2 regions of the Symbiobacterium terraclitae genome follow, and region 1 is predicted to be linked to the other one. Evidence: riboswitches for the same ligand, from Rfam matches in the RefSeq annotation. Region 1 holds a riboswitch; the other holds the start of a gene.
What was found. A riboswitch is a leader RNA that binds a small molecule or an ion and turns the genes downstream of it on or off. The one in region 1 is predicted to bind cyclic di-AMP.

Region 1 (3,397 bases):
GGGCATCCCCAACCGGCGGCAGATGCAGGCCTACATCCAGCGGGAGATCCGGGAGGCCGAGGAGGGCATGGAGCCGGCCACCATGATCATGTTCGACGTGGACCGGTTCAAGCAGGTCAACGACACGTACGGCCACGAGACGGGCGACCTGGTGCTGCGCGCGGTCACCGCCGCGGTGCGCCAGACCCTGCGGTCGACCGACCGGGTGGGCCGCTGGGGCGGCGACGAGTTCATCGTGCTGGTACACGTGAGCGAGCTCTCCCAGGCCTACCAGTTGGCGCAGCGGCTCGGCGACGCGGTGCACCAGAAGCTGAGCGACCGCTTCCTGCAGGTGACCATCAGCCTGGGCGTGGCCCCGTACCACCCGGGCGACACCGTGGCGTCCTGGGTCCGCCGGGCGGACCAGGCGCTGCTGGGCGCCAAGGAGTCCGGGCGCAACCGGGTCGTGGTGGGCTCCTGAGGCGGTCCTGCGGCAGACAGGCGAAAGAAGAAAGCCATCGCGGCGGCGGAGCGCTGCTCCCCACGCCCGATGGCTTTTCCGCGTTGGAAGGCTACTCCGCGAGCCCGGCCAGGATGGCGACCCCGGCGCTGGCACCGATTCGGTTGGCCCCCGCCTCCACCATGGCCAGCGCCGTGGCCAGGTCGCGCACGCCGCCCGAGGCCTTCACGCCCATCGCCGGGCCGACGGTTCGCCGCATCAGGGCGACGTCCGCCACCGTGGCGCCGCCGTGGCCGAAGCCGGTCGACGTCTTGACGAAGTCTGCCCCCGCCTCCTGCGCCAGGCGGCAGGCCGTCACCTTCTCCTCGTCGGTCAGCAGCCCGGTCTCGATGATCACCTTTACGCGCGCCTCTCCGGAGACGGCCTCCACCACCGCGCGGATGTCGCTGAGCACCACGTCGTGCTGGCCGGACTTCAGCGCGCCGATGTTGATCACCATGTCGACCTCGCGGGCGCCGCGGGCCACGGCGTCCTCTGCCTCCACAGCCTTGATCTCGCTGCGGTTGGCCCCCAGCGGAAAGCCGATGACGGTGCAGACCAGCACGTCGGTACCGCTGAGCAGGTCCCGGCAGAGCGGGACCCAGTGCGGGTTGACGCAGACGGACATGAAGCCGTGCTCCCGGGCCTCGGCGCAGAGCGTGCGAATCTGCGCCTCAGTGGCGTCGGGTCTCAGCATCGTGTGATCGATCAGCTTGGCCAGTTGCGCGCGCGTCATGCGCGTGACGTCCATGACAACAACCTCCTCGTGGCGGGGCCGCAGAGCTCGTCGGTAGTCTTCCCGCGCTCATGGCGGGGTGGCTCCGGGTGTAGCATTCGGTGACGACTGGATGTTCACCTGCCAGTGCGCTGGAAGCGGCGTCGCCCTCTGCCCGGCCTGGCAACCGGCTGGCGCTGCTGCCACAGATTATACATGGACGTATACACTTATAGACGTTAAGCTTAGACACGCATCGCGATTGCCACACGCGCTGAATTCCGCAGTGCGGAAGCGGGGGACCCAATTTTCCTTGGGGCTAAGCGCAGCCAGTCAACGGCTGCCCGGGCGACACTCCTGCCGTCCGCGTCCGTCAGCTAACCCCGCAAGCGTAGCAGGGGGAGACATCCTCCTCCGTGTCTGTGGCAGTCAGACACACTCAGCAAGGAGGAGTTACGCATGAAGTTCTTCAAGGGCCTTGCCATCGCGCTGGCCGTCGCCGCAGCCTCGCTCACGATGGCCGCGCCGGCCTCGGCCGCGACCACCTACACCTATACCTACACCATCAAGGTGCCCGCCCGCACCGACCTGGCCAGCGTGCTGAGCTGGTACTTCCCGAAGCTGAACGTGAAGTGGTACACGCCGAAGACCACCGCCCAGACGACCCAGGCGAAGCAGCCGCAGACGACGGTCAGCCAGCCCACGCAGCAGCAGCCCAAGCAGCAGATGCAGCAGCAGACCCAGCCGCAGACCACCGCTGCCGTGAGCGGCCTCACCGCCACCGAGCAGCAGATGCTGAACCTGGTCAACCAGGAGCGGGCCAAGGCCGGCCTGAAGCCGCTGCAGGCCGACCTGCAGCTGACCAAGCTGGCCCGGATGAAGAGCCAGGACATGATCAACCGCAACTACTTCAGCCACAACTCGCCGACCTACGGCTCGCCGTTTGACATGATGAAGGCGTATGGCGTGACCTACCGGACCGCTGGCGAGAACATCGCCGGCAACCAGTCGGTCCAGGCGGCGCACAACGCCCTGATGAACTCGCCGGGCCACCGGGCCAACATCCTGAACGCCCAGTACACCCACATCGGCATCGGCATCGTCGAGGGCGGCCCGTACGGCATGATGTTCACGCAGATGTTCGTGGGCCGGTAACACGAATGCCAAGGAGGCACTTCAACGCGAAGTGCCTCCTTCTTGCTGTGGGCAGGCAGGGCTTTTCGGCGCGCCCCATCTGCGTGCGGCGCCCCTCGCAAGGTGGGGCGACGCCTATTTCAAGAGACAGAGGCAAGCGCTCGCTGTATGGGTGATCCCGAACATGAGGCCCGGGACGACCGAGACATCGTTCCCCAGCCAGAGTCCCACGGTGACGAAGAACACAGAGGGCAACACGGCCATCATGCCGCCGGCCTCGGCCCAGGGCACGGCGCTGGTCCCGTCGCAGTCGTTGATGCCCTTGCGTCAGCCCTTGAGCAGCCCGGCCAGGTCCCGGGCGGTGAGCCCCTGGATGTACCAGCCGACGTTCAGCCGTTCGAGAGCTTCCTCCAGGTTGTCGTCCAGCGGCAGGCCCACCAGGGCGGCCTCCAGCTCGGACAGCTCCCCGCTGCCGAAGAAGTCGCCGTAGATCTTCACGGCCTTGATCCGCCCCGCCTCCGCCTGGAGGTGGACGGTAACCGTCCCGGCGTCGAACCGCTGCTCCCGCCGCATGTCGTAGGCGGGCGAGGCGCCGTAGTTCCACTCCCAGGTGGCGTACTTCGCATCCCGGAGGCGCCGCACCTCCGCCAGCTGCTCCGGCGTCAGTTCCATCGGCTCCAGCCCCTCGGCCTGCAGGATGTACCCCTTGAGCAGGCGCTTGAACTCCTCCATGGTGACGGGCCGGGGAGCGTGGGCGTTGATGGTGGTGACGCGGCTGCGCACGGACTTCACGCCCTTGGACTGGAACTTGGCCTCCTTCACCCTGAGGGCGTTCGACACCACCTCGATGTTGGAGTCCAGCATGATGCAGCCGTGGTGCAGGATGCGCCCGTGCCGCACGTACTGGGCGTTGCCGGAGAACTTCTTCCCGTCGATGGTGAGGTCGTTTCGACCGGTGAACTCGGCCTTCACGCCGATCTGCTCCAGCGTCTTGATCACCGGCACGGTGAAGACGGCGAAATTGAAGTCCGGCGCGGCGTCCTTATCCACGATGAAGGTGTAGTTCAGGT
Region 2 (3,397 bases), on a different contig from region 1:
GTCGCCGTCAAGTGGGGATACAACCGGTACCAGCTCGACGTGATGTACGTGAGCCTCGTGGTGCTGGTCGTCATGGTTCAGGTGATGCAGTGGATCGGCGATAGCCTGGCCAACAGGTTTACGCATAAATAGAAAGCGGTCTGCACACAGACTGGGGAGGATGAGCGCCAGATGAAGCGTATCGCGGGTATCCTACTGGTTTCGGTCCTCTCGCTGGGCATCCTGGCGGGATGCGGCGGCGCCAAGCAGTCGGCCGGGAAGGCGGAGCAGGTCACCCTCAAGGTGGGCGCGTCGGTGACCCCCCACGCGGAGATCCTGAAGTCGATCCAGGAGGCGGCTGCGGCCGAGGGGATCAAGCTGGAGATCGTGGAGTTCACCGACTACGTGCAGCCGAACATCGCCCTGGCCGAGGGAGACCTGGATGCGAACTACTTCCAGCACCTGCCCTACCTGACCAACTTCGCCGAGGAGCGGAAGCTGGACCTGGTCTCGGTGGGGCCCGTCCACCTGGAGCCGCTGGGCTTCTACTCGTCGAAGCTGAGCAGCATCGACCAGCTGGCTGACGGCGCCACGGTCTCCATTCCCGACGACCCCACCAACGCCGGGCGTGCGCTCAAGCTGCTCGCCGACCAGGGCCTGATCACCCTGAAGGAGGGGGTCGGGGTCAAGGCGACGCCCAACGACATCGTCGACAACCCCAAGAAGCTGGACATCGAGATGCTGCAGGCCGAGTACCTCCCGCGCAGCCTCGAGGACGTGGACGCAGCGGTGATCAACACGAACTACTACCTGGATGCGGCGAAGAACCTCGGGGTGAAGGCCAACGTCCTGGCCCGGGAGTCGGCAGAGGATAACCCCTTCGCCAACATCGTGGCCGTCCGCAAGGGCGACGAAAACCGGCCTGAGATCCAGAAGCTCATGAGCCTGCTCCGGTCCGAGGCCGTGGCGAAGTTCATCAACGAGACGTATGACGGTGCAGTGATCCCTGCGTTTTGATTGCAAGTGGGGAGGGGGCGGAGCGCTGATCCAAGTCCCCTCCCCTGGCGTGTGATACGTCTATGCCACTCGGGCGGGCGCGCATGTCGCCCGCCCGAGTGTAGTAACGTGCTTCTGCTGCGGTGCTCCGCAGGGCGAGCCGGTTCACCCTAGTCTCACTTCCCTCCCGGCGTATCTGCCACATCTGTGCCACGGGGGGCTTACATACCGCCTGTCTCCGTGTAGTAGGCTCGGTTCTGCTGCGGTGCTCCGCAGGGCGAGCCGGTTCACCCTAGTCCCACGTTCCTCCCGGTGCATTTGCCGCATCTGTGCCACCGGGCCGGGCGTGCATGTCGCCCGCCCCCCTCATGGGCTGAGTTGGCAGACACCCTGCCGCATGTTGTGAGTTGACGAACTTGGCTTCCATTTGATAGAATAATCTCGCTTGCGGCAACGGAATAGTGCAGGACCCGCCTGATCGCTGAATCCCCGTGCAACGCGGGGAGCGGGGGAACCACCTTTCTGGGGCGAGTCGCATCCGAGGCTCCGGCGGGAGTGGAGGGTGCGTAGGGGCACGCTTTGGCGCCCCGAGTCCGTCAGCTAACCTCGTAAGCGTGGTCAAGGTGGTGGGCCCTATCTTTCGTCGTCTCTTTTGCGGGGGTCACCAGACCTTGAGCTTCGCTGTGCCTTCAGGCGGGCGCCGGCCAACTTGGCCGGCGCCTTCTCCGTTCCCCGAGCATTGGCCCGGTGCCAGTCACAAATCCAAAGAGGAGGGTGGAGAACGTGCTGCGGTACTGCGTGCTCGGAGCCGGCCACGGCGGACTCGCCCTGGCCGGCCACCTCGGACTGATGGGTTACCCCGTCTCCCTCTGGGCCCGAGACCCCGCGACGCGGGAGTCGGTCCGGGCCGCGGGCGGCGTCTTCCTGGAGGGCGCCGTCGAAGGATTCGGACCCGTGCAGGTTGCAGACACCGTCGCAGAGGCGCTGGAGGGGGCAGACGCCGTCCTCGTGGTCCTGCCCGCGTCCGCCCATCGGGAGGTGGCCCAGCGCTGCGCTCCCCACCTGCGGAACGGCCAGCGAGTGCTGCTGCTGCCGGGCCGCACCGCCGGGGCCATCGAGTTCACGCACGTCCTCCGGGAGCAGGGGTGCACTGCGGACGTGACGGTCGGCGAGGCCCAGACATTCCTCTACGCCAGCCGGAAGGTCGGGCCGTGCCGGGCCCGCATCCACGGCATCAAGCGCCAGGTGCTGGTCGCTGCGCTGCCCGCGCGGCGCACCGCGGAGCTGCTGGCCGCCGTCAAGCCCGCCTTCCCTCAGTTCATGCCGGCCCGCTGGGTCTGGAAGACCTCGCTGGACAACGTAGGCGCCATCTTCCACCCGGCGGTCACCCTGCTCAACGCCGGTCGGGTAGAGTCCACCGGCGGCGCCTTCCGCCACTACGTGGAGGGGATCACCCCCTCGGTGGCCGCCCTGCTGGAGCGGCTGGACGCGGAGCGGGTGGCAGTGGCGCGGGCCCTGGGCGTGGGCGCCCTCACCGCACGGGAATGGCTGGCCGAGGCCTACGGCGTGGAACGGCCGACGCTCTACGAGGCGATTCAGGCCACGGCGGCCTACGCCGACGTGGGCGCACCAGCCCATCTGAACCACCGGTACATCTGGGAGGACGTGCCGACCGGGCTTGTGCCCATCGCCTCGCTGGGGGCAGCCTGCGGCGTCTCCACGCCGGTCACCGATGCGCTGATTCACGTATCCAACGGGCTGTGCGGCGTGGACTTCCGGCAGATCGGCCGGACCCTGGCCCGCCTGGGGATGGAGGGCTGGGGTCCCGAGCGGATCAGCCAATATGCACTGGAAGGGGACGTGGTGGACCGTGTCTAAGACCAGGATCATCGGCGCCGCCATCGGAGACGACGTCCACGTGGGCGGCGTGGTGCGCTTTCTGCGGACGGCGGAGCAACTGGGTTACGAGGTGCGCTCCCTGGGGCCGGCCGTGCCGGTCGAGCGCCTGCTGGCGGAGGTCGCGGCCTGGGATCCCGAGATCGTCGCCGTGGGCTACCGGCTCACGCCCGAGTCCGGGCGGGCCGTGCTCGACCACCTGGCGCAGGCTGCCCAGGAGCAGGGGCAGGCGGGCCGCCGCTGGGTGCTGGGGGCGACAGACCCGGTGGCCGAGCACGGGCGGGCACTGGGCTTCTTCGAGGCCGTCTTCGGCGGATCGGCGGACTGGCAGGAGGTGGTGGACTACCTGCGGGGGGCGCCGGCGCAGAAGGCCGGCGGCATCCCTCCCCAGCGGCTGGTGGACCGCATCCTGTGGAAGCGCCCCTTCCCGCTGCTGCGCCACCACTTCGGGCAGCCGACCGTCGCCGCGACGGTGGAGGGCGTCCGGCGCATCAGCGAGGCCGGGGTGCTGGATGTGGTGAGCCTG

Region 2: it holds a riboswitch for cyclic di-AMP, as region 1 does, so the genes downstream of both, J2Z79_RS17650 (NAD/NADP-dependent octopine/nopaline dehydrogenase family protein) here and J2Z79_RS03340 (CAP domain-containing protein) in region 1, are expected to answer to the same signal.

Annotation. Positions count from the first base shown of each region.
Region 1 covers NZ_JAGGLG010000004.1:9,430-12,826, forward strand. The annotation lists gene J2Z79_RS19080 (GGDEF domain-containing protein) at 1-460, shown strand, start outside; gene deoC (deoxyribose-phosphate aldolase) at 552-1,214, opposite strand; cyclic di-AMP (ydaO/yuaA leader) riboswitch at 1,456-1,600, shown strand; gene J2Z79_RS03340 (CAP domain-containing protein) at 1,653-2,348, shown strand; gene lplA (lipoate--protein ligase) at 2,655-3,397, opposite strand, start outside.
Region 2 covers NZ_JAGGLG010000049.1:8,800-12,196, forward strand. The annotation lists gene J2Z79_RS17640 (methionine ABC transporter permease) at 1-132, shown strand, start outside; gene J2Z79_RS17645 (MetQ/NlpA family ABC transporter substrate-binding protein) at 172-996, shown strand; cyclic di-AMP (ydaO/yuaA leader) riboswitch at 1,445-1,605, shown strand; gene J2Z79_RS17650 (NAD/NADP-dependent octopine/nopaline dehydrogenase family protein) at 1,750-2,853, shown strand; gene J2Z79_RS17655 (methionine synthase) at 2,846-3,397, shown strand, end outside.